3 regions of the Streptomyces sp. 4F14 genome follow, and region 2 is predicted to be linked to each of the others. Evidence: predicted binding sites of a transcription regulator. Region 2 holds the regulator's gene; each other region holds the start of a gene.
The links. Region 2 encodes HrcA, which represses chaperone genes, less so after heat shock. Its sites were predicted from a motif close to TTNGCACTCNGNNNNNCNGAGTGCNAA; they were not measured.
Positions count from the first base shown of each region.

Region 1: a site for HrcA is predicted at 3,331-3,357, ahead of groL (chaperonin GroEL). Genes of this name have one in related genera too.
Region 3: a site for HrcA is predicted at 2,200-2,226, ahead of ACLZOT_RS38690 (FmdB family zinc ribbon protein). Genes of this name have one in related genera too.

Region 1 covers NZ_JBLRVY010000015.1:22,072-32,492, forward strand. The annotation lists gene ACLZOT_RS25420 (glucosyl-3-phosphoglycerate synthase) at 1-597, opposite strand, end outside; SAM riboswitch class I at 763-910, shown strand; gene thrC (threonine synthase) at 928-2,205, shown strand; gene ACLZOT_RS25430 (MoaD/ThiS family protein) at 2,202-2,477, shown strand; gene ACLZOT_RS25435 (cold-shock protein) at 2,954-3,157, shown strand; gene groL (chaperonin GroEL) at 3,488-5,110, shown strand; gene ACLZOT_RS25445 (hypothetical protein) at 5,195-5,707, opposite strand; gene ACLZOT_RS25450 (RNA polymerase sigma factor) at 5,704-6,267, opposite strand; gene ACLZOT_RS25455 (Uma2 family endonuclease) at 6,342-7,013, opposite strand; gene ACLZOT_RS25460 (hypothetical protein) at 7,073-7,906, opposite strand; gene ACLZOT_RS25465 (hypothetical protein) at 8,236-8,685, shown strand; gene ACLZOT_RS25470 (hypothetical protein) at 8,703-9,341, shown strand; gene ACLZOT_RS25475 (DUF397 domain-containing protein) at 9,370-9,576, opposite strand; gene ACLZOT_RS25480 (helix-turn-helix domain-containing protein) at 9,560-10,336, opposite strand.
Region 2 covers NZ_JBLRVY010000026.1:95,205-105,625, reverse strand. The annotation lists gene ACLZOT_RS35895 (S41 family peptidase) at 1-1,387, opposite strand, end outside; gene ACLZOT_RS35890 (hypothetical protein) at 1,490-1,870, shown strand; gene ACLZOT_RS35885 (16S rRNA (uracil(1498)-N(3))-methyltransferase) at 1,812-2,558, opposite strand; gene ACLZOT_RS35880 (nitronate monooxygenase) at 2,558-3,667, opposite strand; gene dnaJ (molecular chaperone DnaJ) at 3,868-5,004, opposite strand; gene hrcA (heat-inducible transcriptional repressor HrcA) at 5,005-6,021, opposite strand; gene ACLZOT_RS35865 (MBL fold metallo-hydrolase) at 6,143-6,832, shown strand; gene ACLZOT_RS35860 (DUF3097 domain-containing protein) at 6,865-7,665, shown strand; gene hemW (radical SAM family heme chaperone HemW) at 7,703-8,935, opposite strand; gene ACLZOT_RS35850 (SpoIIE family protein phosphatase) at 8,966-10,421, opposite strand, start outside.
Region 3 covers NZ_JBLRVY010000030.1:24,925-35,345, forward strand. The annotation lists gene mscL (large conductance mechanosensitive channel protein MscL) at 1-2, opposite strand, end outside; gene ACLZOT_RS38680 (hypothetical protein) at 144-716, opposite strand; gene ACLZOT_RS38685 (S-methyl-5'-thioadenosine phosphorylase) at 967-1,800, opposite strand; gene ACLZOT_RS38690 (FmdB family zinc ribbon protein) at 1,875-2,189, opposite strand; gene ACLZOT_RS38695 (MFS transporter) at 2,384-3,667, opposite strand; gene ACLZOT_RS38700 (potassium/proton antiporter) at 3,902-5,461, opposite strand; gene ACLZOT_RS38705 (penicillin acylase family protein) at 5,679-8,462, shown strand; gene ACLZOT_RS38710 (5-formyltetrahydrofolate cyclo-ligase) at 8,616-9,242, opposite strand; gene galU (UTP--glucose-1-phosphate uridylyltransferase GalU) at 9,336-10,247, shown strand; gene glp (gephyrin-like molybdotransferase Glp) at 10,244-10,421, shown strand, end outside.

The DNA.
Region 1 (10,421 bases), on a different contig from region 2:
GTACTCGCCCCCCAACGGCTGCACGAAGCCCGCGAGTTGGGGCCAGTGCATGTTCAGCAGGGGGCGGGCCATCAGCTCGGTCACCCGGCCGCCCTGACCCGAGGCCCCCGCGAGCGGGCGGTCGTACATGCCCTTGACGAGGTCCACGTCCGGATCGGTCAGCAGCGGGCCGACGATGCCGGAGACGAAGTCGGAGGAGAAGTCACGCAGGTCGGCGTCGATGAAGCAGACGATGTCGCCGGTGGTGGCGAGGAGGGACCGCCACAGGACCTCACCCTTGCCGGGCAGTGCGGGAATGCGCGGGAGGATCGCGTCGCGGTGGACGACCCGCGCCCCCGCGGACGCCGCCACCTGCGCCGTACGGTCGGTGGAGCCGGAGTCGACGACCACGAGCTCGTCGACGAGCGGGACCTGGAGCATCAGGTCGTGGCGGATGACCGCGACGATGTCACCGACCGTCGCCTCCTCGTTCAGCGCGGGCAGGACCACGGAGACGGTCCGCCCGGAGGCCCGCTTCGCGGCCATGATCCGGTGCAGGGGGCGATCGGTCACCGACCAGGAGCGGGTGGCCAGCCAGCGCTCGACTTCTTCCAGCACAGTCAGCGGCTCCTCACTGTCACGGTCACACTGCCCAGTGTGATCCATCTCGCGCCTCGGACGACTATCTCAACTGTCGTGGCCTTCGGTTACAGTCTTGAACAACGCTGGTGACCATCGCATGTCGGGGGCCGCCCGCGGACAGCTCCACTCATAACTTCATACCGCTCATCCAGAGGGGCAGAGGGATACGGCCCGATGAAGCCCCGGCAACCCTCCAGCCGGTCTCGTGCGTGATCACGCAGCGAGGCTCCCGGCTAGGGAAGGTGCCAAATCCGTCTCACGGCGAGATGCGTCGTGAGGAAGATGAGGAGAAAGGGCCTCGCCTCCATGGCTGTGCAGACCATCGCCACGACCACTGTCGACCTCGGTCCCGCCGCGGCGCTGAGCTGTCGCGAGTGTGGTCACCGCGTCCCCCTCGGCCCGTTCTTCGCGTGCGAGGAGTGTTTCGGGCCGCTGGAGATCGCGTACGACTTCTCTTCGTACGACCCCGAAGAACTCAAGCGGCGCATCGCCGCGGGCCCCGCCAACATCTGGCGCTACGCCCCCCTGCTCCCCGTACCGGCGGACGTGGCCGACAAGCCGAACATCAACCCGGGTTGGACCAAGCTCGTCCAGGCCGACCGTCTCGCCGCCGAACTCGGCGTCGAGCAGGGCAAGTTGTTCGTCAAGGACGACTCCGGCAACCCGACCCACTCCTTCAAGGACCGTGTCGTGGCGCAGGCGCTCGAAGCGGCGCGCGCCTTCGGTTTCACCACCCTCAGCTGCTCCTCGACGGGCAACCTCGCCGGTGCCGTCGGCGCGGCAGCGGCTCGCGCGGGCCTGCGTTCCTGCGTCTTCATCCCGCACGACCTGGAGCAGGGCAAGATCGTCATGGCCGCGGTCTACGGCGGTGAGCTGGTCGGCATCGAGGGCAACTACGACGACGTCAACCGCTTCTGCTCCGAGCTGATCGGCGACTCCGCGGGCGAGGGCTGGGGCTTCGTCAACGTCAACCTGCGGCCGTACTACGCCGAGGGCTCCAAGACGCTGGCGTACGAGATCTGCGAGCAGCTCGGCTGGGAACTCCCGGACCAGCTCGTCGTACCGATCGCCTCCGGGTCGCAGCTCACGAAGATCGACAAGGGGCTCCAGGAGCTGATCAAGCTGGGGCTCGTCGCGGACAAGCCGTACAAGATCTTCGGGGCGCAGGCGGAGGGGTGCAGCCCGGTGTCCGTCGCGTACAAGGCGGGGCACGACGTCGTACGGCCGCAGAAGCCGGACACGATCGCGAAGTCGCTGGCCATCGGGAACCCTGCGGACGGGCCGTACGTGCTGGACATCGCGCGGCGGACCGGCGGCGCCGTCGAGGACGTCACCGACGAGCAGATCGTCGACGCGATCAAGGTGCTGGCGCGGACGGAGGGGATCTTCGCGGAGACCGCCGGGGGTGTGACCGTGGGGGTCACCCGGAAGTTGATCGAGAACGGGCTGCTGGACCCGTCCCTCACGACGGTCGTCCTCAACACGGGTGACGGCCTCAAGACGCTCGACGCGGTCGCCGGCACCGGCCTCACCGCCACCATCCGCCCGACCCTGGACTCCTTCCGAGAGGCTGGCCTCGCATGAGCGTGACCGTTCGTATCCCGACCATCCTGCGTACGTACACCGGTGGGCAGGCCGAGGTGGCCGCCGAGGGCGGGACCCTCGGGGAGGTCATCGCGGACCTGGAGAAGAACCACACGGGCATCTCCGCGCGCATCCTGGACGATCAGGGCAAGCTGCGGCGGTTCGTCAATGTGTACGTCAATGACGACGACGTCCGTTTCGAACAGGGGCTGGAGACGGCGACTCCCGACGGCGCCGGCGTCTCCATCATCCCGGCGGTCGCCGGAGGCTGATTTCTCCGGTTGACCTAATGTCATTACCAGCCGGTAGTAACCGTAGGTAACAGACATTACCCATTGTTCACAGAATTGCCCCCTCCGTGCAGAAGCGGAGGGGGCAATTCTGTGTGGTTGAACGAGGTAAGGTTGGGGAACCCGCTTCCGTTTGGCTCTTGCCCCGCAAGTCGGAAGCCCTTGATTTCTGCCTTACACCCGACAAGAAGTAGCCAAAGTGCGCGTCTCTTGCGTGGCATTTGTGGCATATGTCGGGCCCGACTTGCCCCGAACTCTGGTGAATTCTCACCACATTCCGGATCGTGGGCGTCCAGAATTCTCGTCCGATTGACCTGTTGCAGACGGCAGTTGGACAGATACATTCAGCCGCGGTCGACGCGTTCCGGCGCACGCCCCCAATACGGCAGGGGGGTGAGGTCTGACCCGGATCCACGAAGTGTGGATCCGCGCAAGGGCCAGTAATAGGGGAGTTAGGCATGGCTCAGGGCACCGTCAAGTGGTTCAACGCGGAGAAGGGGTACGGCTTCATCGCGGTCGACGGTGGTGCGGACGTCTTCGTCCACTACAGCGCCATTCAGATGGACGGCTACCGCACCCTCGAAGAGGGCCAGCGAGTCGAGTTCGAGATCTCGCAGGGTCAGAAAGGCCCGCAGGCCGACATGGTTCGCGTCACCGCCTGAACATTCAACAAGAGACCCGCACCTGTCCAGGGTGCGGGTCTCTTGTCGTCCCCCCGCCCCCCGCCCCCGCCACCCCCGTGACCCCCGCCGTCCCCACCCCGCAGCCCCCGCAAACCCCCGCACCCCACCCGTACGGCCTTGCACTCTCAGGGGTCGAGTGCTAATCATTGGCGTTAGCACTCTCCCCGTGAGAGTGACAACGAAGGACCGAGTCGGTGAGGTTCACGGCGAGGGTGGGGCAAGGGACCACCGAGCCGCGGGACCGTCCGTCGCGGGCGCGGGCGCGGTCCACTGCGGTACTCACCCCCAGTCCTGGAGGGACCACTTCACATGGCCAAGATCATCGCGTTCGACGAGGAGGCGCGGCGCGGCCTTGAGCGCGGTATGAACCAGCTCGCCGACGCCGTCAAGGTCACCCTCGGCCCCAAGGGCCGCAACGTCGTCCTTGAGAAGAAGTGGGGCGCCCCCACGATCACCAACGATGGTGTGTCCATCGCCAAGGAGATCGAGCTGGAGGACCCGTACGAGAAGATCGGCGCCGAGCTGGTCAAGGAAGTCGCGAAGAAGACGGACGACGTAGCCGGTGACGGCACGACGACCGCGACGGTCCTGGCCCAGGCACTGGTCCGCGAGGGCCTCCGCAACGTCGCCGCCGGCGCCAACCCGATGGCTCTGAAGCGCGGCATCGAGAAGGCCGTCGAGGCCGTCTCCGGCGCCCTCCTGGAGCAGGCGAAGGACGTCGAGACCAAGGAGCAGATCGCCTCCACGGCCTCCATCTCCGCCGCCGACACCCAGATCGGCGAGCTCATCGCCGAGGCGATGGACAAGGTCGGCAAGGAAGGCGTCATCACGGTCGAGGAGTCGCAGACCTTCGGCCTGGAGCTTGAGCTCACCGAGGGCATGCGCTTCGACAAGGGCTACATCTCGGCGTACTTCGCGACCGACATGGAGCGTATGGAGGCGTCCCTCGACGACCCGTACATCCTGATCGCGAACTCCAAGATCGGCTCCGTCAAGGACCTGCTCCCGCTCCTGGAGAAGGTCATGCAGTCGGGCAAGCCGCTGCTGATCATCGCCGAGGACGTCGAGGGCGAGGCCCTGTCGACCCTGGTCGTCAACAAGATCCGCGGCACGTTCAAGTCCGTCGCCGTCAAGGCCCCCGGCTTCGGCGACCGCCGCAAGGCGATGCTGAACGACATCGCGATCCTCACCGGCGGCGAGGTGATCTCCGAGGAGGTCGGCCTCAAGCTGGAGAACACGACGCTGGACCTCCTGGGCCGCGCCCGCAAGGTCGTCATCACCAAGGACGAGACGACGATCGTCGACGGCGCCGGTTCCTCGGACCAGGTCGCCGGCCGGGTCAACCAGATCCGCGCCGAGATCGAGAACTCCGACTCGGACTACGACCGCGAGAAGCTCCAGGAGCGCCTGGCGAAGCTCGCGGGCGGCGTGGCCGTCATCAAGGCCGGTGCCGCGACCGAGGTCGAGCTCAAGGAGCGCAAGCACCGCATCGAGGACGCCGTCCGCAACGCGAAGGCCGCCGTCGAGGAGGGCATCGTCGCCGGTGGTGGCGTGGCCCTGCTCCAGGCTTCCCAGGTCTTCGAGAAGCTGGAGCTGGAGGGTGACGAGGCGACCGGCGCTGCCGCCGTCAAGCTCGCCCTTGAGGCCCCGCTGAAGCAGATCGCCGTCAACGCCGGCCTCGAAGGCGGCGTCGTGGTGGAGAAGGTCCGCAACCTCACCCCGGGTCACGGCCTCAACGCCGCGACCGGTGAGTACGTCGACCTGGTCGCCGAGGGCATCATCGACCCGGCCAAGGTCACGCGCTCCGCGCTGCAGAACGCGGCCTCCATCGCCGCGCTCTTCCTCACCACCGAGGCCGTCATCGCCGACAAGCCGGAGAAGGCCGCCGCGCCTGCCGGTGGCGGTATGCCGGGCGGTGACATGGACTTCTGATCCATCTCCCGCGAGGGACGGATCGGCAGTACTACTGAGGGCGGTACTCCCCAGGTACGGGGGGTACCGCCCTCGGGCGTTGGTTCAGGGTTTCTTGTCGGGAGTGCAGGGCACGAGCCTGCCGTCATCCGTGAGTCGTACGTGGACGACGTACGGCTTCGCGGCCCCGGCCCGCAGCGTCACCTTCCACGCCGTGTGCTTGCGTACGGCCTTGTCCGGCCCGGCCGTGTTCTCCACCCAGTCCGGCATCGGCTCCCCGGGGTCGGCGGCGCACGTACTGCCGGCGACGTCTACGGCCATCCCCCCGCTCCCGCTGATCTGCTCGGGCACGGACTTGAGGTTCAGCGCGACCTCCTGGCCCCACTCCTTCACGGACAGCGTGACGCTGCCGTCGTCGTTCTTCTCGACGGCGTACGCGGCGGACTGGCTGGACGCGCCCGGCCACAGGACCCACCCCACGGACACGGCGGCACAGACGACCCCGGCGACGAGCACGCGCCTCGGGGTGAACACCCTCCGAGGTGCGGGGACTTGAGCCGCCCCCCGCAACTCGGCCTCCTGCTTGAGCTGTTCGAGCAACCGCTCCTCAAAGGTCATGCCTCGCCCCCCACGGTGTACATCTCCGGTACGACGACGTCGGCCCCGCGCAACGCCTTCCGCGCGCGGTGCAGCCGGACCCGCGCGGTGACCTGCCGTATCCCGAGCGCGGCGGCGGCCTCCCCGACGCCGAGCTGGTCCACGGCGACCAGTTCCATCACGGCCCGTTCCCCGTCGGGGAGTTGAGCCAGCGCCTTCAGCGCCCGACGCCCCGGACTCTCCGCGTCGAGCTGCTCCTCCAGCCGCGCGATGTCATCGGCGTCGAGCAGCCGCCGCCCGGAAACCCGCCGCACCCGCTCGGCCTCCCGGGCGACCCGCCGGTACTCGGCGGAGACGACGTTCCGGGCGATCCCGTACAGCCAGGCGGTCTCGCTCCCGAGCCCGGCGCGGTACGTGTGCCCCGAGTCGAGGACGGCGAGAAAGACCTCGGCGACGAGGTCGGCGACGGTGTGTGGATCATCGACTCGCCTGGCCACGAACCGGGTTATGGCCCCCACATGCCGCCGGTAGAAGTTTTCCAACACCTCCGGATCACTGAGCCCACCCCGTCTTTTCCCCATGCCACCCACAGGCGCCTCCTTCGCGTCAGGCGGTACGTCTGTAGTTGGCGGGGGGAGGGGGAAGCGTTACAGGGTCAGTTGGCGTAGTCCTGGAGTTCGGTGGTGTCCAGGACGAAACCGAGGGGGTGAGGAAGGGGAACAGGCGTACCCCAGGGGTAGGACGTGATCTCCTGGTAGCGGCCGTGCATGGGGCTGCGGTAGAGGACGACGGTGTCGTTGTCGCGGTCGATCAGGAGGTAGAGAGGGATACCGGCCTCGGCGTAGCCGACAGGTTTGTCGACGCGATCGCGCCGGTGAGTGTCCCGGTCGTGCGAAGTGATCTCTACGGCCATGAAGATGCCGTCGGATTCCGACCACTCTCCGTGCCCCGTGAAGTGTCCCTTGCGCGCGACCACTCCGTCCGTCCGGGCGCGGCCCTTGCGGTACGCCCCTGTCTCCAGCCCCGACTCCCCATAGAAACCGAGATCAGGGCGGTGCTGGGCGACTTGCAGCGTCAGCCAGAGGGCGATCTCCCGGTGATTACCGTCCGGCACTGCCTTGACCTCTAGTTTTCCGTTGATGTACTCAAGCCGAACGGTCTCCGGAGCCCGCTGCTCCAGTTCCTCGAAGTCTTCGACGCTGAGCGGATCCCGGGTACGGACCCGGCCGTCGACGAGTTCGAGCCGCACGTTCTCGGGAGCTGCGGCGGCGAGCGCCTCGAAGTCCTCGACAGGCATCTGCGGGTACTCGGCGGTGCTGGGGGTCATGGCATTGCCTCCTCCCCTCAATGGTGCCCCGGGGCAGTGTCGGCGGACCGTGGGAGCGGTCATACGGGTGTCCTTTCTCGCGGCGGCAGCCCGATCGCAGCACGGATCTCATCCGCCCGGCCCCGAACACCGGGGGAGTCCAGAAGCACAGGAGGGCGCACGGAAGCCTCCGCACACCCCCGGCACAATCCCCCCGGCAGCGCCTCCGGCCTCCCCGGTACCCGGCACTCGGAGCACTCCAGAAGTCGTACGCGTCTTACGGCCTGCCCCTCAGGTACTACGGGTCGTACGGGCACCGGCGGCGGCATCTTGTCCACGAGCCGCCGATGCAGCAGCGCGGCGGGGGAGTGGACGGGTGAGGGCAGCCCGGCGGTGAGGGCGGTACGGACGGCCTCCGCACCGGCACCCCGCGCGAACCACTCCTCGACCAGCGGAGCGAGCCGCGCGCACTCGGCGCCGGACAGGAAGAGCGAGGGCTCCGTACGGCTGAGCGCGGCGAGGAGGACGACGGCACGCGAACGGGTCTGCGGCGACGGGGAGTTCTCCGGCGGTACGTCACCCCGCGTGAACGCGGCCCACCACTCGTCACCGCGTGCGGTCCGGCTGAAGAACGTCCGGGTGACCCAGAGTTCGGTCCCCGCGCCGGACGTCACCTTCTCCTGCCCCCGCCGCAAGTGCCCGGCGGCCTGGATCCTGTTGAGCGAGGTCCTGAGCGCGCACTGTCCGTACGCGGTCGTCCTGGCCAGCGTCTTCACGGAGATGTCGGAGCCGTCGGGAAGCCGGTCGAGGTACCCGGCGATGGCGGCATCACGGGGGAGCAGGTGATCGAAGTCGCCCTTGCCGCGCGGCTGCTGGCCGGGGGCGGTGCGTTTCCCGTACCCGGGCTTGGCCATCGGGTGCGCGGACAGGTCGGCGGTACTAAAGTTGGCCTCAGCCATTGGGGTAGCCCTAACGTGAGTGGGGCGGCTCCTTCGGTCAAACCCCCACAGGTGTTGTCTGCACCTGCTGGGGGTTGATTTACGTCCAGAGCCTTTGTGTTGGCAGCACCGTAAGACCAACTGACGCTCCGTCGCAACCCGAACCCGCAAAGTCAACAGGCGGGGTGGGAGGGCGGGTTGAGACCCTCACCCATGCAAATCAAAGAGCGCTCGACGCTCAGGACTTGAGCCCCGGGAACCTCGAAAACGGTCGCGAGCCAACGCCGGACAGGGTCACGAGGGCGTTGCTCGTAACCCTGTCGGCTGCTGCCACGACCTTGGGGCAGGCCGGGGCCGCACACGCCGATCCTCCGCGCTGGAACAAGACCGAGAAGTGCCAGCAGGAGGACTGGGACGGGCGGAAGGTGCCTACGCGCATCGGCAACAGCGAGTTGGGCTGGGCGCACTTCTCCAGCAACCACAACATCCGTACCTGCCGCATCGTCAATGCCGCTCTCAACGGCAAGGCGGACAAGAACGACGGCAAGGGGGGCCTGGAATATTGGGGCTACGCCTTTGACGGCAGGCACCCCCAGGTGAAGATCATCGTCAAGGCGCAGGTTACCCGCTACACCCAGGACAGGCGGTACGACGCCGGAAGAGGGCAGATGATCGGTGTCATCACCGCCTACTGCAACGGCATGAACAAGTGTCCTGGCTGGATGAACAAGTCCGCCGCCAGGTTCAAGCGCTGAACAGGGAGACACCCCCGATGACGCCATGGGAAGTGGCCGTGGCCCAGGCCGATGTGGCCGGTCACCTGATCCTCTACACGCAGGTGGCGATCGCGAAGAAGACACGGGTGCGCGGTGTCCTTCCGGGACCGGACGCCGCACCGACCGTACGGATCGCGGTCGGCAGGCGGAAGGCAGTCGTCGGTGAGTTCCGCGCGGTGTACGAGATCCCGCTCTTCCGGCAGGACGAGGCGCTGAGCCCGTGGGAGGCGGTCAGTCTCGTACGGCACGAGGTGGGCGAGGTGCGGTTCCGTTCCAGCGGTCAGATGGACGATGTATTGGGTACCCCGCTGGTACGACTCTCCGGCGTAGTACCTGGGGCGGAGCGGTTGGAGGACAGGGCGCACACGCTGCTGACCACCCTGAGCTGCCCACCCCCGAGCTTCGAGGAACGGGAGAGCGCCGGCTCCCTGCTGGTCGGGTTCCTGTATCTGAGCCGGGACCGGATGCGGTTGTACGTATGTCACCAGGACGCCCCCGGGGTCGTCGCCTGCGACGTACGGCTAGCGGAGGCGGGCCCGGCGGTGATCGCGGAGGTGTTCTCCCGCTCACAGGAACGGGAGTTGCTGGAAGAGCCGGGGGGGGGGACCCTCACTGCGTGGCGGTGCTGGACCTGACGCACTGAGGGACCCGGCCGGCCGGGGGTCACACCTGCTTGAGGTCTTCGACGAAGGCGGCCCAGGAGACGGCGCGGAAGACGAGCTTCGGGCCGGAGGGGTGCTTGGAGTCGCGGACGGGGGTCAACGAGGGGTGTCCGGTGGCGACTTCGAGGCAGTCGTCGGAAACAGGGCCGCTGTAGCTGGACTTGTGCCAGGTGACGGTGCTGGGGTCGTACTCAGTGCTGTGCCTCATGCTCGTAATCTTCTGCGATCGACTCGATCAGGGCCAGCGAATCCTGGAGAGGGAGCGCGTCGGCCATGAGCAGTTTGAAGGTCAGCTCCGCGCGAGCGATCCGGTCCGGGTCGTCGAACAGGTATCCGAAACCGGTGCCCTCCACATAGAGGAGGGGAGGCGAGTCGGGAAAGTACATGAGCTTCACGAGGCCGTGCAGGCCGCCGACACCCCCCGCGCTGAACGGCATGACCTGCGCACCTCCGACGCGGCGGCGCAGTGTGCTCTCGTCGAGGACGCACCAGAACAATGGTGGCACCGGGGCGTCGAAGAGCTGCGCTCGCGCCATGCGGTCCTCGGCCATCCTGTCGATGTGCGCGTCCGCCGCGAGCGGGTCGTAGGCGCGGAACAGCGCCTTGGCGTAAGCCGGTGTCTGAAGCAACCCCGGGATCACGCTGGGTACATGCTGCTTGATGGTTGCGGCTTCCGCCTCCGCCTCCACCGCTTCGGCGAAGTGGTCCGCGTACTTCGACTTGGCCAGTTCCTTCGAATGCCGCGTGAAGAACGTCCCCGTCCCCAACATCTCGTCCAGCGGAGGCCCCATCTCGGGCCGGATGCGCCGGATCCCCACCTCCATCTGCCCCACGTACGAACCGCTGATGAAGAGGGCCTTTCCCAACCCCGCCTGGCTGTACCCCTTTTCCTCGCGCGCGTGCTTGAGCTCCCTGCCCAGGAGCACACGAGGTGACGTCGGCAGATCCATGTCCTTCGGCTTCGCCATGATCGACTCCCTCCGTTACAGCCGGAGTTGTTGCTGTGCCTCCTCTGGTCAGGCTAGAAGAGCACCGACCACGCTGTGTGGTGAA
Region 2 (10,421 bases):
TCGCCTCGGTGACCGACAGGTCGGTGGTGTTGGCCAGCATCAGCTGACTGAGCGGGCTCGGGCCGGGGTGGGTCCAGGCGAGCCAGCCGGAGTCCGGTGAGAAGACCAGGTCGGAGACGTCGCCGTCGTCGCTGTGGACGACCTCGCGGACCTCGCCGCTCTCCCGCTCGACGAACAGCAGCCGACCGTCGTGCGAGGCGACGGCGGCCCGGCTGCCGTCGGGCGCCATGGCCAGCTCAAGGACCCGCCCGAGCGCGCCGCCCGCGAGCCGGCGCGGGGTGGCACCCGGCGCGATCCCGGTCGAGGGCGCGAACTCCAGCGCGTCCTCCCCCTCCGCGTCGGTCACCCACACGACCCACTCCTCGCCCTCCGGCGTACGGAAGGTCCGCGGCAGCCGCGCCCGCACCCCCGGCTCGGCGGCGAGCGCGCGGGCGGGTCCGGCGCGGTGGGTGACCCAGTGCAGCCCGCCGCGGACCTCTACGGCGCTGCCGCGCGCGGTGTGGTCGGGCGCGGCCTCGCCGAGCCAGCCGGCGGGGGCGAGGGGGCGGGGTCTGCGGTCCATGCGCTGGCCGCCCAACCGGACGTCCAGGAGCCGGGGTTCGGCCCCGTCGAGGTCGTCGAGGAGCCAGAGCGCGCCGCCGGACGCGTACACGAGCCGGGTGCCGTCGCTGGTCAGGTGCCGTGCGTAGAAGCCGCCTTGGGGGGTGTGCCGGCGCAGGTCGGACCCGTCGGCGAGCGAGGAGTACACGGCGCCGGTCCCCTCGTGGTCGGAGAGAAAGGCGATCCTCTCCCCCACCCACGCGGGCGACTCCAGGTTCCCGTCCAACTCGGCGTGCAGCCGGACGAATTCGCCCTCCTGACCGGGGTCGATCCACAACTTGCCCGCCATGCCGCCCCGGTAGCGCTTCCAGTGCGCCGCCTCCCGGCCGTGCCGCGCGGACAGCAGCACGACATGCGGCCCGCCGAGCGCGAGATCGTCGACGAGTCCGTACGGCAGGGTCGTCGCCGGTCCCCCGTCGAGCGGGACGGCACGGGCCCAGCTCCGGGAGCGGGACGCCTGGTCGTACGTCGACACGACGAGGACGTGCCCCTCGGGGGTCCAGCCGCACACGCGGGTGGACGCGCTCCCCCAGTACGTCAGCCGGGTCGACGGACCGCCCTCGACCGGCGCGACCTGGACCTCCCGGGCCCCGTCCCGCGTCGACGTCCAGGCGACCGTCGCCCCGTCCGGGGATATCCGGGGGGCGGTGACGGGCATGTTGTCGGCGCTCACCCGCCAGGCCCGACCACCGTCGAGCGGTGCGAGCCAGACGTCGTCCTCGGCGGTGAAGGCCACCAAGTCGCCGTGCAGATGCGGGAACCGGAGATACGCAGCGGGCTGGGTCACCGGCTCACCCTAAGCGGGGAACGCCCGCAGAGACACCGCTTTCGGATCACCTGCCCGCATATCCGCGAGCCTCCCGCCACCGGGTCCGGCAGGATGAGGGCCATGCGCTTACGGAAGATCACGGTGGGCCGGGACTACCACTGGTCCGTCCGCCATGCCCACCCGCCCTGCCGGGACACCCTCAGCCTGGGCCGCGACAACGTCCGGCTGCGCCTCGTCTTCGCCGGGGGCCCGGGCCGTATCCCCTCCGGCGGCTTCACCACCGGCACGGGCACGGTCAGCACGCCCGACCGTCATCTGAACCTCCGTCTCCCGTCCGTGGTCCGGGCGTTCGTGGAGGAGGCCGAGAACAGGGGCCTGTTCGGGGCGTGTTCGGAGGTCGACGGCTGGGAGCTGTTCGACGCGGCGGCCGACCGGGTCCGGGCTACGACCAGCGACCGGTCCGCCCCAGCACCAGCGCCGCTGCCGCCGTCCCTGCCGTAGACGTACGCAGGACGCTGCGGCCCAGGCGGCACGTCATCGCGCCGGCCTCCTCGAAGAGGGCCAACTCCTCGGGGGAGACGCCTCCTTCGGGGCCGACGACGAGGACGATCTCGCCGGCGGAGGGCAACTCCACCGAAGCGAGCGGCGCGCTCCCGTACTCCCGGTCCTCGTGCAGGACGACCGCGAGGCCGGCCCCCGCGAGAAGCGCGGCGACCTGCTTGCCACTCGCCAGTTCCGCGACCTCGGGGAACCGCACCCGGCGGGACTGCTTGCCCGATTCCCGGGCCGTGGCACGCCACTTGGCCAGCGCCTTCTGGCCGCGCTCGCCCTTCCACTGGGTGATGCACCGGGACGCGGACCAGGGGACGATCGCGTCGACGCCGACCTCGGTCATCGTCTCGACGGCCAACTCCCCCCGGTCACCCTTGGGAAGGGCCTGGACGACGGTGAGGCGGGGCGCCGGGAGCGGCTCCTCGGACACCGGGGAGAGCCGGACCACGAGCCGGTCCTTGCCCTCCGCGGCGAGCACCTCGCCCTCGGCCCAGTGCCCGGCGCCGTCCGTGAGGACGACCGGCTCGCCCGGCTGGAGGCGCTTCACGGAGACCGCGTGCCGCCCCTCGGGGCCGTCGAGCACGAACTCCGGCCCCGCGCCCGCGAGTCGCTCGACCACGAAGACCGGAGCGGTCATCAGGCCACGCCCCCGTCGGCGGTCGGCGCGTCGTCGGGCAGCGGCGCTGTCGCGGCCAACGCGGCGCGCGCGGCGTCCAGTTCGGCCGCGAGCACCTCGACGAGGTCCCCGGCGGGCAGGTCACGGGCCATGCGGTGGCCCTGGCCCGCCCACAGGGCCATGCCCTGCGCGTCCCCGGCCTTCGCGGCGGCCTTGCGCAGCGGCGAGGTGAGGTGGTGGATCTCGGGGTACGCGGCGGGCGCGTACGGGCCGTGCTCGCGCAGGAAGCGGTTGACCAGTCCCCGTGCCGGGCGGCCCGAGAAGGCGCGCGTCAGCTCCGTGCGCGCGAACAGGGGGTTGGTCAGCGCCTGCTTGTGCACGGCGGCCGCTCCGGACTCCGGCGTCGCGAGGAACGCCGTGCCGAGCTGGGCGGCGGACGCGCCTGCCGCCATCACCGCCGCGATCTGGCTCCCCCGCATGATCCCGCCGGCCGCGATCAGGGGCAGCGACACCGCCTCGCGGATCTGTGTGAGCAGAGCGAGGAGGCCGACGCCCGCACGGTCGTTCTCCGGGTTGTCGCGGTGCGTCCCCTGGTGACCGCCCGCCTCGACGCCCTGCACGATCACCGCGTCCGCGCCCGCGCGCTCGATCGCGACGGCCTCCTCCGGGGAGGTCGCGGTGACGAGGGTGAGCGTGCCGGCCCGCCGGAAGTTCGCCAGCGTCTCGGGGCTGGGGGCGCCGAAGTGGAACGACACGACGGGGACGGGGTTGTCGAGCAGGACGGCGAGCTTCGCCTCGTACCCGTCGTCCCGGCCGCTGTCGGGGTCGCCGAGCTCCGTCTCGTACCAGGTGGACTCGCCGGCGAGCTGATGTGCGTAGAGCTCCACCGCGTCCGTCTCGGCGTACTCCGGCTGGGGCATGAAGAGGTTCACACCGAACGGCCGCGAGGTCTGGCCACGGACCTGCTTGATCTCCTCGTACATGCCGTCGGCCGTCTTGTACCCGGCGGCGAGGAAGCCGAGACCGCCGGCCTCGGACACGGCCGCAGCCAGCCTCGGCACGGAGACGCCGCCCGCCATGGGGGCCTGCACGATCGGGAGAGGAAAGAGATCGGTCAGTTCGGAGGACATGACCGCATGTTGTCACGTCCTCCGAACAACCTCGAACCGACCCCGGGTTTGGCACATGCCAACACATGCCGGCGCACAGGCCACAGGACTAACGCCCGTTGAAGGCGTCCTTCAGGCGCGAGAACAACCCTTGCTGCCCGGGCTGACTGTGCCTGCCCGGGGGCCAACCCCCGGACCCCCGGCCGCCGCGCCAGCTCGCGTCAGCGGCCGTTGAAAGCGTCCTTCAGCCGCGAGAACAGCCCTTGCTGCCCGGGCTGGAACTGCCCCGTCGGCCGTTCCTCGCCCCGTAGCTTGGCCAGCTCCCGCAGGAGTCGTTCCTGTTCCGGGTCGAGCTTGGTCGGGGTCTGGACCTCGACGTGGACGATGAGGTCGCCTCGGCCGCCGCCCCGCAGATGCGTGACGCCCCGGCCGTGGAGGGGGATCGACTGGCCGGACTGGGTGCCGGGGCGGATGTCGACCTCCTCCATGCCGTCCAGGGTCTCCAGCGGGACCTTCGTTCCGAGGGAGGCCGCCGTCATCGGGATGGTGACCGTGCAGTGCAGGTCGTCGCCCCGGCGCTGGAACGTGGAGTGCGGGAGTTCGTGGATCTCGACGTAGAGGTCACCGGCGGGACCGCCACCGGGCCCGACCTCGCCCTCGCCGGCGAGCTGGATGCGCGTGCCGTTGTCGACGCCGGCCGGGATCTTGACCGTGAGCGTCCGCCGGGAGCGGATCCGGCCGTCGCCCGCGCACTCGGGGCACGGCGTCGGCACGACCGTCCCGAAGCCCTGGCACTGCGGACAGGGCCGGGAGGTCATGACCTGGCCGAGGAAGGAGCGGGTGACCTGCGAGACCTCGCCACGGCCACGGCACATGTCGCAGGTCTGCGCGGTGGTGCCGGGCGCGGCCCCCTCGCCGCTACAGGTGTTGCAGACGATCGCCGTGTCGACCTGGATGTCCTTGGTCGTACCGAAGGCGGCCTCGTCGAGGTCGACCTCCAGGCGGATCATCGCGTCCTGGCCGCGCCGGGTGCGCGAGCGCGGACCGCGCTGGGACGCCGTACCGAAGAACGCGTCCATGATGTCGGAGAAGTTGCCGAAGCCACCGGCGCCGAAGCCGCCCGCGCCCCCGCCGCCGCTCTGCGAGAGCGGGTCGCCGCCGAGGTCGTAGACCTGCTTCTTCTGCGGGTCCGACAGCACCTCGTAGGCGGCGTTGATCTCCTTGAACCGCTCCTGGGTCTTCGGGTCCGGGTTGACGTCCGGGTGCAGCTCGCGCGCGAGCCGGCGGAACGCCTTCTTGATCTCATCCTGCGACGCGTCACGGCGCACGCCGAGTACGGCGTAGTAGTCCGTGGCCACTTACGACTCCGCCAGGATCTGTCCGACGTACCTCGCCACTGCGCGTACCGCTCCCATCGTTCCCGGGTAGTCCATGCGGGTCGGTCCGACCACGCCGAGCTTGGCGACTGCCTCGCCGCCCGAACCGTAGCCGACCGACACGACGGACGTGGAGTTGAGTCCCTCGTAGGCGTTCTCGTGCCCGATGCGCACGGTCATGCCCGAATCCCCCGCCTCGCCCAGCAACTTGAGGAGCACGACCTGCTCCTCCAGGGCTTCCAGGACGGGCCGGATGGTGAGGGGAAAGTCATGTCCGAAGCGGGTGAGATTGGCGGTTCCGCCGATCATCAGCCGCTCCTCGTTCTCCTCGACGAGCGTCTCCAGGAGAGTGGAGAGCACCATCGAGACCGTACCCCGGTCCTCGCGCTCGAAAGCCTCCGGGAGGTCCTCGACGAGCGGGGGCACGTCGCTGAACCGGCGCCCCGCGACCCGGCTGTTGAGCCGCGCGCGCAGATCCGCCAGCGAGGCGTCCCCGAAGGGCGCCGGGCAGTCCACCATCCGCTGCTCCACCCGGCCCGTGTCCGTGATCAGCACGAGCATCAGCCGCGCGGGCGCGAGCGCCAGCAGCTCGACGTGACGGACGGTGGAGCGGGTGAGGGAGGGGTACTGGACGACGGCGACCTGGCGGGTGAGCTGCGCGAGCAGCCGGACCGTGCGCGCCACCACGTCGTCCAGGTCGACCGCGCCGTCCAGGAAGTGGTGGATCGCCCGGCGTTCGGGCGCCGTCATCGGCTTGACGCCGGCCAGGCGGTCGACGAACAGGCGGTAGCCCTTGTCGGTGGGGATGCGCCCCGCACTCGTGTGCGGCTGGTGGATGAAGCCCTCGTCCTCCAGGACGGCCATGTCGTTGCGCACGGTCGCCGGGGACACCCCGAGGTTGTGCCGTTCGGTGAGCGCCTTGGAACCCACCGGCTCCTCGGTCCCCACATAGTCCTGGACGATCGCGCGCAGCACCTGAAGCCTGCGTTCACTCAGCACCGCGCACACCTCCAGAAGTCCGCCCTTGGCACTCGTCACCTACGAGTGCCAGTGTACGGCGGTCGGGTACCACGGGGGCAAGGTCGTCCCCGTCGCCGGATGGTACGGCTAGCGTCTCTGTATGACGGTGACTTGGGAAGAGCTGGGCTGGGAACGTCTCACGGAAGGCGTCGGCCGCGTCCGCCTGCCGGGATGGGACTGCACGGTGGGGCTGGTGATCACCCCGGACGCCGCGCTCTTGGTCGACGCCGGCTCCAGCCTCCCCGAGGGCGCGCGCCTGCGTGATCTCCTCCCCGTCAATGTGACCCATCTCGCGCTGACCCACCCCCACTTCGACCACGTCCTCGGCGCCGCGTCCTTCCCGGAGGCGGAGGTGTACGCGGCCTACGCCGGGTACGACGCCGCCGAGCTGGCCGACGACGCCGTACGCAACGGCCTCGACGCGGGGCTCGCCCGGGAAGCCGCCGCCGCGCTGACCGCCCCCGGGCACGTGGTCACGCGCGCCTGCACCCCGGTCCCGGGCGTCGACCTCGTGCCCCTGGGTCCCGCCCACAGTCCGTACGACCTTGTCGTCACCGTCTCCGGTGCCGTGCCGGTCGTGTTCTGCGGGGACCTCGTCGAGGAGTCCGGGGAGCCGCAGGCGGGGCCGGACGCCGAGCCGGCGCGCTGGCCCGGGGTGCTGGACGAGCTGCTGGCGCTGGGCGGGGAGGACGCGCTGTACGTGCCCGGTCACGGGGCGGTGGTCGACGCGGCGTTCGTACGGCGGCAGCGGGACGCCCTCGGCGAACGGTTCGGCGTGTCGCGCCGGTGAGTCCCGCGCACGCTTCTCCTATCGTCATCCGAATGCGCCAGTACTCGCCGGACCTCACCCCGCCGTGGAAGAAGCAGGGCCCCGCGCCCGAGATCCCGGCCGACCCCGGCCTCGTCGTCGAGGAGCCCGGCAGCGGGTTCTGCGGTGCGGTGATCCGCTGCGAGGCGGGGACGGTGACGCTGGAGGACCGCTTCGGCAAGCACCGCGTGTTCCCCATGGAGCCGCGCGGGTTCCTGCTGGAGGGGAAGGTGGTGACGCTGGTGAAGCCGTCCGGCGCTTCGGTACGTCCCACCCGTACGGCTTCCGGTTCCGTCGCCGTGCCCGGCGCCCGCGCGCGCGTCGCCCGTGCGGGCCGTATCTACGTCGAGGGGCGGCACGACGCCGAGCTGGTCGAGAAGGTCTGGGGCGACGACCTGCGCATCGAGGGCGTCGTCGTCGAGTACCTGGAGGGCGTCGACGACCTCCCCGCGATCGTCGCCGAGTTCGCGCCAGGACCCGACGCCCGCCTCGGCATCCTCGTCGACCACCTGCTGCCGGGGACGAAGGAGTGGCGGATCGCCCGGTCGGTGACCAGCGAGCACGCGCTCGTCGTCGGACACCCGTACATCGACATCTGGGAGGCGGTGAAGCCGTCGTCCCTCGGCATCGCCGGGTGGCCTCGCGTCCCGCACGGGCAGGACTGGAAAACCGGGGTGTGCCGGGCGCTCGGGTGGCCGTCGGAGAACACGGGCGCGGTGTGGCGGGCGATCCTGGACCGGGTGACGTCGTACAAGGACCTGGAGCCGGAACTGCTGGGCAGGGTGGAGGAGTTGATCGACTTCGTCACGGAGTGAACGGGGTGAGCGGGGTGAACAGGGCGACCGGGGTCGGTCAGTCCACCAGGTCCCGCACCACCGCGTCCGCGAGCAGCCGCCCCCGCAGCGTCAGCACGGCCCGCCCCGCGTCGTACGGCCCCTGCTCCAGCAGCCCTTCCCCCAGCGCGCGGTGTGCGGCGGCGGTGCCTTCCTCGCGGAGCAGGTCCAGCGGGACCCCCTCGCGCAGGCGCAGTTCCAGGAGGATGCGCTCGACGCGGCGGTCCTCCTCGGAGAGCAGCTCCCGGCCGGCGCCCGGTGAGTTCCCGGCGCTCAGGGCCGCCGCGTACGCCCCCGGGTGCTTGACGTTCCACCAGCGCACGCCCCCTACGTGAGAGTGAGCGCCAGGCCCCGCACCCCACCAGTCGGCGCCGCGCCAGTACAGCTCGTTGTGCAGACAGCGCCCGGCCTCGGAGGTGGCCCAGTTCGACACCTCGTACCACTCGAACCCGGCCCCGGACAGCACGGACTCCGTGATCAGGTACCGGTCCGCGTGGACGTCGTCGTCGGTCATCGGGACCTCGCCCCGGCGGATCCGGCGCGCGAGCTGGGTGCCCTCCTCGACGATGAGGGCGTACGCGCTGACGTGGTCGGGACCGGCGCCGAGCGCGGCGTCGAGGGAGGCCCGCCAGTCGTCGTCGGACTCGCCGGGGGTGCCGTAGATGAGGTCGAGGTTGACGTGCTCGAACCCGGCGTCCCGCGCCTCTCGGACACACGCCTCGGGCCGCCCGGGGGTGTGCGTACGGTCCAGCACCTTCAGTACGTGGCGCCGGGCGCTCTGCATCCCGAAGGAGACCCGGTTGAAGCCGCCCTCGCGCAGGGCGGCGAGGTAGGCGGGGTCCACGGTCTCCGGGTTCGCCTCGGTGGTGACCTCGGCGTCGTCCGCGAGCCCGAACTCCTCGCGGATCGCGCCGAGCATCCGGACGAGGTCCCCGGCGGCCAGCAGGGTGGGCGTCCCCCCGCCCACGAACACGGTCCGGACCGGGCGCGGGTCGTCCCCGAGGACCTTGCGGGCGAGCCGGATCTCGTCGGTCAGGGTGTCCGCGTAGTTGTCGCGCGAGGCGAGCACGCCCCCCGTGCCCCGTAGCTCGGTCGCGGTGTACGTGTTGAAGTCGCAGTACCCGCAGCGCGTCGCGCAGTAGGGAACGTGCAGGTAGAAGCCGAGCGGACGCTCCGCGGCCCCGGCGAGCGCGGCGGCGGGCAGCGCGCCGTCGGCGGGGACGGGTTCGCCGTCGGGAAGTACGGAAGGCATGCCCCCATTGTCCCGCACCCCCGCCGTGCGCTACTCCGCCTGCAGGACCAGCAGCGCGAGGTCGTCCTCGGGGGGCTGCGAGCCGAAGTCGTGGACGAGTTCCATGATCCGCTCGGCGATCAGTTCCGCGTCGTAGCCCTGGCAGCCGGCGAGGGCGACAGCGAGGCCGTCGCCGTCGTCGAACTGCCGTCCCCCGTCGCGCCGTTCGGTGACCCCGTCGGTGACGCACAGGAGGCTGTCGCCGGGGAGCAGGTCGAGGATCTCGCTGGTGTAGGTCGCGTCCTCGACGACGCCGATGAGGGTCTGGGGCTGGGCGACGGGCGTGACCGTGCCGTCGGGGCGCAGCAGGAGCGGCAGGGGGTGGCCGGCGGAGGCGAGGGTGACGCGGATCCCGCCGTCGTAGGGGACGAGTTCGCCGTAGAGGAGGGAGAGGAAGCGGGTCTGGGGGCCTTCGCCGGGTCCGGCGGGGCCCACGTACGCGCGGGCGGCGGCGTCGGCGGCCTCGGTCGCGTCGTCGAGGAGGAGCTGGTTGAGCCGGTCGAGGACGTCCGCGACCCCGTACCCCTCCCGGGCGAGCAGCCGCAGCCAGGGCCGGGCGAGCCCGATGACGACGGCGGCCTCCGGGCCCTTCCCCTGGACGTCGCCGATCGCGAAGCACCAGCGGCCGTTCCCGGCGGGGAAGAGGTCGTAGAAGTCGCCGCTGGGGCCGCCCTTCTCCCGGGGTTCGTAGACGAGGGCGCTGCGCACGCCGGGGATCTCGGCGACGGCCCCGGGCAGCAGCCCGCTCTGGAGGACGGAGCTGATGGTGACCTGGCGGGCGTACTGCCGGGCGGCGCCGACCGCGAGGGCGACCCGGCGGCTGAGGTCCTCGACGAGCCCGGTCACCTCGTCGGGGAACCGCAGGATCCCGCAGCGCCCGATGACGAGGGTGCCGAGGACCCGTCCCCCGGCGACGAGCCGGTACGCGAGGGCGGTGCCGGGCGCACCGAGGGACTGGCCGGGCCAGGGGTGGTCGTAGGGCTGGGTATCAGGGGGGCGCCCGTGGTTCTCGGCGGGCCGGGGCGGCGTCTGCTCCAGCTCCCGCCTGAGCGCTTCGAGGCACCCCTCGCTCTTGTGCCAGACCCGGGCCAGCCGGGCCCCCGCACCGGCCGTCTCGTCCTCCAGCCAGACGGCGCACCAGTCGGCGACCCTCGGGACGACGACCTGTCCGGTGAGCGCGGCGACGAGGTCCTCGTCGAGCTGTCCGGCGAGCAGGTCGGACGCCTCGGCGAGGAACGAGAGCGCACCGCGCCCGAGCCAGTCCCGTTCGTCGGGCGAGTGCTGGGGTTCGGGCGCGAGAGCGACGGCGAGCCCGAGGGAGGGCAGGGGCCCGAGCACGGAGACGGGGGCGCGGCCGGGCCCGCCGGGGTGACCACAGGTCCCGCACGGCTCGGCGCCGGCCTGGGGTTCGGCACCCGCGTGGGGCTCGGCGCCCCGGAGGGGCTGG
Region 3 (10,421 bases), on a different contig from region 2:
ACCTCGGCGACACTCCTCACTTGCTCCGACTGCGGAACGGACAGCTCCGCAACCTACGCCAGAGCGCGGCGTACATGTCCAATTCGGTAGCTCGATCGAGGGACTTGACGACGGCGGACCGTACACATATCGGAGGAAGGGCCTCACCACAGGGTCACCGCCAGCCGTTCGGAGACCCCCGCGCCGGCCAGCCGCTCGGCCGCCCCGCGAGGCACCGCGAGGACGACCAGGGCCCCGCCGTCCGCGCTCGCCCCGAGCGGCTCGGGCACCTTCGACACCAGCGCCCCGCGCGCCACCACCCGGACCCCGCCCGCCCCGGTCTCCCCGGAGGCGACCACGTCGACCCGGTCGCCCGGCCGCAGCAGCCGTACGGTCTCCGCGTCGGCGATCCGCACCGGCGCCGACACGGTCTCGACGACGACCGGCTTGCCGGGCGGCGCGGCGGCAGGGGAGGACGCGGCCCCGGGGCGCCCGCGAGCCCGCTCGGCGGTGCTGTCCCGCCCGGGGTCCTGGGACGACCCCGCCGCCACGAGCGCCGCCGCGGTGACCGCGAGCCCCAGCGCCAGCGCCCTTCTGCGCTGCCGCGCGAGCCGCCCCAGCAGATACCGCGCACCCCGCACCCGCACGGGCGAGAACTGCGGCACCTCACAGGTGGCCGGAGTGTCCGCCCCGGGCGGGCAGACGTCGTACGAGGAGGAAGGAGGCGCAACGGCCATGGAGATCACCACCGGCGACGAAGGGGGACGGCCCCCGGCATCCCCGGCGGGCCGCACAGACCGTGCATCCGGCCTGCGAGACCCACGATGACCGCTTCCGCAACCCTCCGCCGCGCCCTGTGGACAACTCCGGGCCTGTGGAAAACCCCGTCACCCGGACGGGGCGACGGCCTGGGGAGAACCGCCTGAGGGAACCCTTCGAGGGACCCTCGCGAGCCGCCCCGGCCTCAGCCTTTTCGGGCCCCCGCCGCTAAGGCAGCGCGAACCCAGGCTCCAGCCCGCCCAGCGCGTTCACACACAGACACGCCCGCCCGTCCGACGCCGGCAGCCCCGCCACCACGTCGAACAGCACGTCCCGAAGCCGCCCCACATTCGCCGAGAAGACCTCAAGCACCTCCTCGTGGGACACCCCCTCGCCCGTCTCCGCCCCCGCGTCGAGATCCGTGACGAGCGTCAACGACGTGTAGCAGAGCTCCAGTTCACGAGCGAGCGCCGCCTCCGGATGCCCGGTCATCCCCACGACCGACCAGCCCTGGGCCTGGTGCCAGAGCGACTCGGCCCGCGTCGAGAACCGCGGCCCCTCGATCACGACCAGCGTCCCGCCGTCCACCGCCTCCCAGTCCCGCCCCCGGGCCGCCTTCAGAGCGGCCGCCCGCCCGGTCGGACAGTACGGGTCGGCCAGCGAGACGTGCACGACGTTCGGCACGCTCCCGTCGGGCAGCGGCAGCCCGTCGAAGTACGTCCCCGCCCGGGACTTCGTACGGTCCACCAGCTGGTCGGGGACCAGCAGCGTCCCGGGCCCGTACGCGGGCCGCAGCCCGCCCACCGCGCACGGCCCGAGCACCTGCCGCACCCCGACCGAGCGCAGCGCCCAGAGGTTGGCCCGGTAGTTGATGCGGTGCGGCGGCAGGTGGTGCCCGCGCCCGTGCCGGGGCAGGAACGCGACCCGCCGTCCGGCGACCTCGCCGAGGAAGAGGGAGTCGCTGGGTGCCCCGTACGGGGTGTCGACCCGTATCTCCGTCACGTCGTCGAGGAACGAGTAGAAGCCTGAGCCGCCGATCACGCCGATCTCTGCGTTCGTCATGCCCGGAACAGTAGCCGCAGACGCCGAAGACCCCGCCGTCGTGGGACAGGCGGGGTCTTCGGAAGCGAGGTGCGTCAGGCGGCGGTGGAACCGGCGGACGGCTTGGAGTCGGACGCGGGCTTCGCGCTCGACGACGGCTTGGAGTCTGACGACGGCTTCGAGTCCGTGCTGGACGACGTCTTGGCCGACGCCGGCGAGCTGCTCGACGAGGAGCCGCGGCTGTCGTTGCGGTAGAAGCCGGAACCCTTGAAGACGATGCCGACCGCGGAGAACACCTTCTTCAGGCGGCCACCGCAGCTGGGGCACTCGGTCAGGGCGTCGTCGGTGAACTTCTGCACCGCCTCAAGGCCCTCGCCGCACTCGGTGCACTGGTACTGGTAGGTCGGCACTGTCTTCCTCCTGGCACTCTCACTCGATGAGTGCTAACAAGCGTCCATATTAACCCGCGCTGCCAGCTAGTTGGAGTAACGTACGTCACCTGCCTCCGGGCAGCGGTCAGGGCTTGACCGCCACTGGGGCGCTTACGCCTCACGGGGAAGCCGCGTAGCGGCGGAGTCACAGTGACGTATTCCCTGGGACATCGTCACATTTCACCGATCGTGACAGGCTCGCGATTGGCCGCGCCGCGCGTGACCACTTTGGTCACGCGCGGCGGCACGAGTCGCAAACGCAGCGCCAGCAGGATCGCCAGGGCCAGCGCCGTGCCGCCCATGGGCACCAGGAACCCGGAGCCGCCCCAGAAGCGGTCCTCCAGCTGTCCGGCGACCGTGACGGCCGCCGCCTGCCCCAGGGCGACGGCGCCCGTCATCCAGGTGAACGCCTCCGTGCGCGCGCCCGCCGGGACCAGTTCCTCGACCAGGGTGTAGCCGGTGATCAGCGCGGGCGCGATACACATGCCGACCAGCAGTCCGAGCCCGGCGAGCAGCAGCACCGAGTGCGCGGCCCACAGCCCGGAGGCGACCAGCGCGAGCGCGCCGTACGCGACGAGCAGCCGGCGCTTCGGGGCGGCCTTCCAGGCGATCGCCCCGCAGACGACGCCCGACAGCATGTTGCCGGCGGCGAACGTGCCGTACAGGACGCCGTTGAGCCCCGGTTCGCCGATCGACTCGCTGAACGCGGCCAGCGACACCTGCATGCCGCCGAAGACGGAGCCGATGCCGAGGAACGCGACGATCAGCACGCGCACGCCGGGGATCCGCAGCGCGGAGGCGTGCTCCACGCGCGCGTGCCCGCTAGCGGTGACCTGCGGCTGGGTGCTCTTCTGCGCGGCGAACAGCAGTCCGCCGACCAGGGTCAGCGCGGCCTCCGTGACGAGCCCGGCCGCCGGGTGGACGGCGGTGCACAGGGCGGTCGCCAGCAGCGGGCCCACGACGAACGTCAGCTCGTCGGTGACGGACTCGAAGGCCGCCGCCGTGGGCAGCAGGGGCGAGTCCTTCAGGGTCACGCCCCAGCGGGCGCGCACCATGGGGCCGACCTGCGGCACCGAGGCGCCCGTGGGGACGGCCGCGGCGAACACCGCCCACAGGGGCGCGTCGGCGAGCGCCAGGACCGTCAGCGTGAGCCCCGACAGCGCGTGCACGACGATGCCGGGCAGCAGGACCGCCCGCTGGCCGTACCGGTCGGCGAGACGGCCGCTGAGGGGCGAGAACACGGCCAGGGAGACGCCGGTGACGGCCGCCGCGGCGCCTGCCGCGCCGTACGAGCCGGTGGTGTGCTGGACCAGCAGCACGATGGAAATGGTCAGCATCGCGAACGGCTGCCGCGCCGCGAAGCCCGGCAGCAGGAAGGTCCATGCCCCGCGCGTGCGCAGGAGTTGCCCGTATCCGGGACGGCCTTCGGCTGACTTCTCGGTGACCGTGGACGCCACGGCCCGTGCCTTTCTGCCGCCTGGTAGCGCGCCCTGTGGGGGACGCCGAGAGCTGTCCTCTTGCGCGCTGCGGTAGATACCGACGTCCTCCGGGGAGGGCGTTCCGGCCGCCATACGGTCGCGCCAGCTCTGCTTCAGACAGAGTTGGTTCGATCTAGGTGCGCGTTCATCGTACAGGCGCGCGACCCCGCGCAGACTGTGAAAGTGAGCACGGCGAAACCTGTCGTTAACACGTCACCGGCGCTTGGGATTCTTGTCCGTTCCCAGCCATCCGGCGAGCTTGCCGCCGTGCCCGACCGCGCGCAGGCGCTTCTCCGCGGCGTCCCGGACGGGGTCGGTGGCGACCACGAGGAGCTCGTCGCCGTACCGCAGGACGGTCGTCGGGGACGGCACGAAGGAGGCGTCGTCGCGGACGACGAGGGTGACCGCCGCGCCCGCGGGCAGGCGCAGTTCGCCGACCTCGACGCCGTGCATCCGCGACCCCTCGGGGATCGCGACGGACAGAAGATGACCGCGCAGCCGCTCCAGGGGCGCCGATTCGATCCCCAGGTCGGTCGCCTCGTTGCCGCCTCCCAGGCGCAGGGTCCGGGCGAGCCAGGGGAGTGTCGGTCCCTGCACGAGCGTGTAGACGACGACCAGCACGAAGACGATGTTGAAGATCCGCTGGTTGCCGTCGACACCGTTCACCATGGGGATCGTCGCCAGGATGATGGGCACCGCGCCGCGCAGCCCCGCCCAGGACATCAGCGTCTGTTCCTGCCAGGGCACCCGGAACGGGATCAGGCACAGCAGGACGCTCAGCGGGCGCGCGACCATCGTCAGGACCAGTCCGATGATCAGCGCGGGCATGACGTCGTCGCCCAGCTCGTGCGGTGTGACCAGCAGGCCGAGCAGCACGAACATGCCGATCTGGGCGATCCAGCCGAGCCCTTCGGCGAACCCGCGCGTGGCGGGCCAGTGCGGCAGTTTCGCGTTGCCGAGGACCATCGAGGCGAGGTAGACGCCGAGGAAGCCGCTGCCGTGCGCGAGCGCGCCGCCCGCGTACGCGGCGGTGGCGATGGCCATGACGGCGATCGGGTAGAGGCCGGAGGCGGGCAGCGCCACGTGCCGAAGGCCCCACGCGCCCGCGAAGCCGACCGCCAGGCCGATCGCCGCGCCGATGGCCAGCTCCAGGGCTATCTCGCCGAGCAGCACGTACCAGTGCTCGACCGGGCCCGCCGTCGAGAACGCGACCACCAGGATGACGACCGGGGCGTCGTTGAACCCCGACTCGGCCTCCAGGGTGCCTGTCACGCGCGCGGGCAGGGGGATGCGGCGCAGGACGGAGAAGACCGCCGCCGCGTCCGTCGACGACACCACCGCGCCGATGATCAGCGCCTGCCGCCACTCCAGGCCCACCAGGTAGTGGGCGGCCGTCGCGGTCACGCCGACGCTCACCGCGACCCCGCCGAGCGCCAGCGCGGACGCCGAGGGCAGCGCCGGCCCGATCTCCTTCCACTTCGTGCCCAGACCGCCTTCGGCGAGGATCACGACCAGGGCCGCGTACCCGATGACCTGGGTCATCTCGGCGTTGCTGAAGTGGATGTCGCCGATGCCGTCCTGGCCCATGAGGACGCCGATGCCCAGGTACACGAGCAGGCTGGGGAGCCCGCTGCGCGAGGAGATCCGGACGGCCGCGACGGCGACGAGCAGGACGAGCGAGCAGACGAGCAGGAGCTGGTTGAGGTGGTGGACGGTCAGCGGCGGATTCCTTTTCTGGCGAAGGGGCGCGTTCCGGGGGTCGTACGAACACATCGGACAGGAAGCGCCGGCGCCGTACAGTCAACTACTTCGTTACCTTACCTAACTCTTGACGATTTCTTGACGCTCGCCTAGGTGTGATCCACCGCTCGCGCGCCCGCGTTGCCGACTCCGAGTCAAGTGGCGTCTGGCCCTGCGCCTATGGTTGCTCCAGCGTTCATTCAAAGTCACAGCCCGACCTGCCGCTCGCGTTAGGACAGCAAGGACAGCGATGCCCCCGAATACCACCGCCACAACGGGTGACAAGCCCGGCAAGTCCGGCAGGAAAAAGGGGCGCAAAGCCCGCCTGATCGTGATCGTCCTGGTCCTGGCGGTGATCGGGGGCATCGCCTACGGCGGTTACTGGTCCGTCAGTACCGTCCGGGCCTCGTTCCCGCAGACGACGGGCGAGATCAAGCTGGACGGGCTGTCCGGCCCGGTCGAGGTGAAGCGCGACGGTTACGGCGTCCCGCAGATCTACGCCTCCTCCGACGCCGACCTGTTCATGGCGCAGGGCTACGTCCAGGCGCAGGACCGGTTCTACGAGATGGACGTGCGCCGCCACATGACCTCCGGGCGGCTGTCGGAGATGTTCGGCAAGGGCCAGGTCGAGAACGACGAGTTCCTGCGCACCCTGGGCTGGGACCGCGTCGCCAAGGAGGAGTACGACAAGGTCCTGTCGGCCTCCACGAAGAAGTACCTCCAGGCGTACGCCAAGGGGGTCAACGCCTACCTCAAGGGCAGGTCCGGCGAGGACATCTCCCTCGAGTACGCGGCCCTCGGCTTCATCAACGACTACAAGCCGGCCGAGTGGACCCCCGTCGACTCGGTCTCCTGGCTCAAGGCGATGGCCTGGGACCTGCGCGGCAACATGAAGGACGAGATCGACCGCGCCCTGATGACCAGCCGCCTCGGCCCGCAGCAGATCGCCGACCTCTACCCGGCCTACCCGTACAGCCGCAACCAGGCGATCGTGCAGGAGGGCCAGTACGACGAGCTGACCGGCGAGTTCGGGTCGAAGAGCGACTCGGGCGACTCCTCGTCGGGCTCCAGCGGCTCCTCCACGGGCTCGGGGAGCGGCTCGGGCTCCGGAACCTCCACCCAGGGCTCCTCGGCCCTCCAGGGCCAGCTGGCGGGCCTCAACGGCGTCCTCGACGACCTTCCGACGGCCGTCGGCGTGAACGGCAACGGCATCGGCTCCAACTCGTGGGTCGTCGCCGGCAAGCACACCATCACCGGCAAGCCGCTCCTGGCCAACGACCCGCACCTGACGGCCTCGCTGCCCTCCGTCTGGTACCAGATGGGCCTGCACTGCCGCACCCTCTCGGCGACCTGCCAGTACGACGTCACCGGCTACACCTTCGCGGGCCTGCCGGGCGTCGTCATCGGCCACAACCAGAACATCGCCTGGGGCATGACCAACTCCGGCGTCGACGTCACCGACCTCTACCTGGAGAAGATCACCGGCGACGGCTACGAGTACGACGGCAAGGTCCGACCGTTCACCACGCGCGAGGAGACCATCAAGGTCGCCGGCTCCGACGCCAAGAAGATCGTCGTACGGCAGACCGAGGACGGCATGCCCCTGCTGTCCGACCGCAACGACGAACTCGTCGACGTCGGCAAGAAGGCCGGCGTCACCTCCGCCGCCCCGGACCGCGGCGACGGGTACGGCGTCGCCCTCAAGTGGACCGCACTCCAGCCCGGCACCACCATGGACGCCGTCTTCGCGATGAACAAGGCGTCCGACTGGGAGAGCTTCCGCGACGCCGCGAAACTCTTCGACGTCCCCTCGCAGAATTTGATCTTCGCCGACACGAAGAACGACATCGGCTACCAGCTGCCCGGGAAGATCCCCACGCGCGGGAAGAACCACGACGGCTCCATCCCCGCCCCGGGCTGGGACTCCAAGTACGCCTGGACCGGCTACCTCAAGTTCGACCAGCTGCCCTACGAGTACAACCCGGAGCGCGGCTACATCGTCACCGCGAACCAGGCCGTCGTCGACCCCGACGCGTACCCGTACACGCTCACCACCGACTGGGGCTACGGCACCCGCAGCCAGCGCATCACCGACCTGATCAAGCAGAAGATCGAGGGCGGCGGCAAGATCTCCACCGACGACATGCGTCAGATGCAGCTCGACAGCAGCAGCGAGATCGCCAAGCTGCTCGTGCCGCGGCTGCTGAAGATCGACCTCGACGACCCGGACGTCCGCGAGGCGCAGAAGCTCCTCCAGGGCTGGGACTACACCCAGGACGCCGACTCCGCCGCCGCGGCCTACTTCAACGCCGTGTGGCGCAACATCCTCAAGCTCGCGTTCGGCAACAAGCTCCCCAAGGAGCTGCGCGTCGAGGGGCAGTGCCTGTGGGTCGACCCGGTCAACTCCACGGGGCCCGTCGACGACACCCAGAAGGTCCGCGAGTGCGGCATGCGCGACGCCGACCAGGCGCAGCCCGACGGCGGCGACCGCTGGTTCGAGGTCGTCCGCAATCTGATGGACAAGCCCAAGAGCGACTGGTGGAAGACGCCCCGCTCGGGCACCCGTCCCGGCGCCGTCGACCGCGACGGCCTCTTCAAGCGCGCGCTGATCGACGCCCGCTGGGAGCTGACCGCCAAGCTCGGCAAGGACATCGACACCTGGAGCTGGGGCCGCCTGCACCGGCTGTTCCTGAAGAACCAGACCCTCGGTACCGAAGGCCCCGACTTCCTGCGGTACATCCTCAACCGCGGCCCCTGGAAGCTCAGCGGCGGCGAGGCCGCGGTCAACGCGACCGGCTGGAACGCGGCCGGCGGCTACGGCGTCGTCTGGGTCCCGTCGATGCGGATGGTCGTCAACCTCGCCGACTTCGACAAGTCGAAGTGGATCAACCTCTCCGGCGCGTCCGGGCACGCCTTCAGCGCTCACTACACCGACCAGACCGGTAAGTGGGCCGACGGCGAACTCCTCGACTGGTCCTTCTCCTCGAAGGCGGTCGACGACAGCACGAGCGACACGCTCACGCTGAAGCCGTGAGGCACGCGCGCGGGTAGAGCGCGCAGAGAGAAAGGGGGCCCTCCGCGCGGAGGGCCCCTTTCTTGTTGTCGCCCGCATTGCGTCGCGACGAAACCGTTTCGTCCGTACGCGGCCGTTTCGTCCGTACGTAGCTGTTGCGTCGCTACGGATGCGTTACGACGAGACAGTCCCGTACCGACGCACCCCCGATGGCGTCACCACCGCGTGCACGGGCCGGTCGTGCCCTTCGGTCGGCACCCGCTCGACGACCTCCCCGTCGTACAGCAGCACCACCAGGACCGCGCCGGAGCCCGCCCGCTCCAGCCGGGCCAGCACCCGGTCGTACGACCCCCCTCCACGCCCCAGCCGCATCCCGCGCGCGTCGACCGCGAGGCCGGGCAGCAGGACCGCGTCGGCGCCCGCCACGGCGTCCGGCCCGAGCCGCTCGCCTACGGGCTCCAGGAGGGCCATCCGCGCGCCGTGCCGGACGCTCGCCAGGGAGTCCGGGCCGTCGTAGGGGGCCCAGTCGAGGTCGTTGTCCGGCAGCAGCGCGGGCAGCAGGACGCGCACGCCCCGCGCGCGCAGCGCGTCCAGGAGCGCGAGCGTCCCCGGTTCGCTCCCGACGGAGACGTACGCCGCCACCACGCGCGCGTGCGCCAACTCGGGCAGCTCCAGCGCGCGTTCGGCCAGGGAGGCGGCCGATCCCCGCAGGTCGTCGGGGGTCAACTCGGCGCGCGCGGCGAGGAGTTCCCGCCGCAGCTCGCGCTTGCCGGACCCGGCCGGGCCGTCGGCAGTACTCATGCACCACTCCGCACTGTCTCGAATGCGCTCATATGAGCATCCGTGATCCGGTGTCACGGATTCCGCTCAAGAGCACCGGATAGGGTGACCGCCATGACTCAGTCCCACCCCAGGATCAGCAAGGCTGTCATCCCCGCGGCCGGCCTCGGAACCCGGTTCCTGCCGGCGACGAAGGCGACTCCCAAGGAGATGCTGCCGGTCGTGGACAAGCCCGCGATCCAGTACGTGGTCGAGGAGGCCGTGTCCGCCGGCCTCGACGACGTCCTGATGGTCACCGGCCGCAACAAGCGGCCCTTGGAGGACCACTTCGACCGCAACTACGAGCTGGAGTCGGCCCTCCAGAAGAAGGGCGACGCCGCCCGGCTCGCCAAGGTCCAGGAGTCCAGCGACCTCGCGACCATGCACTACGTGCGCCAGGGCGACCCCAGGGGACTCGGTCACGCGGTGCTGTGCGCGGCCCCGCACGTCGGACAGGAGCCGTTCGCGGTCCTCCTGGGCGACGACCTGATCGACCCGCGCGACCCCCTGCTCCAGCGCATGATCGAGGTCCAGGAGCGGCACGGCGGCAGCGTCGTCGCCCTCATGGAGGTCGCGCCCGAGCAGATCCACCTCTACGGGTGCGCGGCCGTCAAGCCCACCGGCGACGCCGACGTCGTCGAGGTGACCGGCCTCGTCGAGAAGCCGGAGCCCGCCGAGGCCCCGTCCAACTACGCGATCATCGGCCGCTACGTCCTCGACCCGGCCGTCTTCGAGATCCTGCGCACCACCGCACCCGGGCGCGGGGGCGAGATCCAGCTCACCGACGCCCTCCAGCAGCTCGCCCAGGACGAGACGGCCGGCGGCCCCGTGCACGGCGTCGTCTTCGAGGGCCGCCGCTATGACACCGGCGACCGGGGCGACTACCTGCGTGCCATTGTCAGACTCGCGTGCGAACGTGAAGACCTGGGACCGGACTTCCGGACCTGGCTCCACCGTTACGTCACCGAGGAGTTGCAGCCGCGTTGAGCACCGCCGCACCGCGCCCCGCCGCCCAGGACCGCCTGTGGTCCGTGGACGAGCACCTTGAGGACGTCCTCGCGACCGTCCGCCCCCTCGAACCCATCGAGCTCCAGCTCCTCGACGCCCAGGGCTGCGTCCTGGTCGAGGACGTCACGGTCGCGGTGTCCCTGCCGCCGTTCG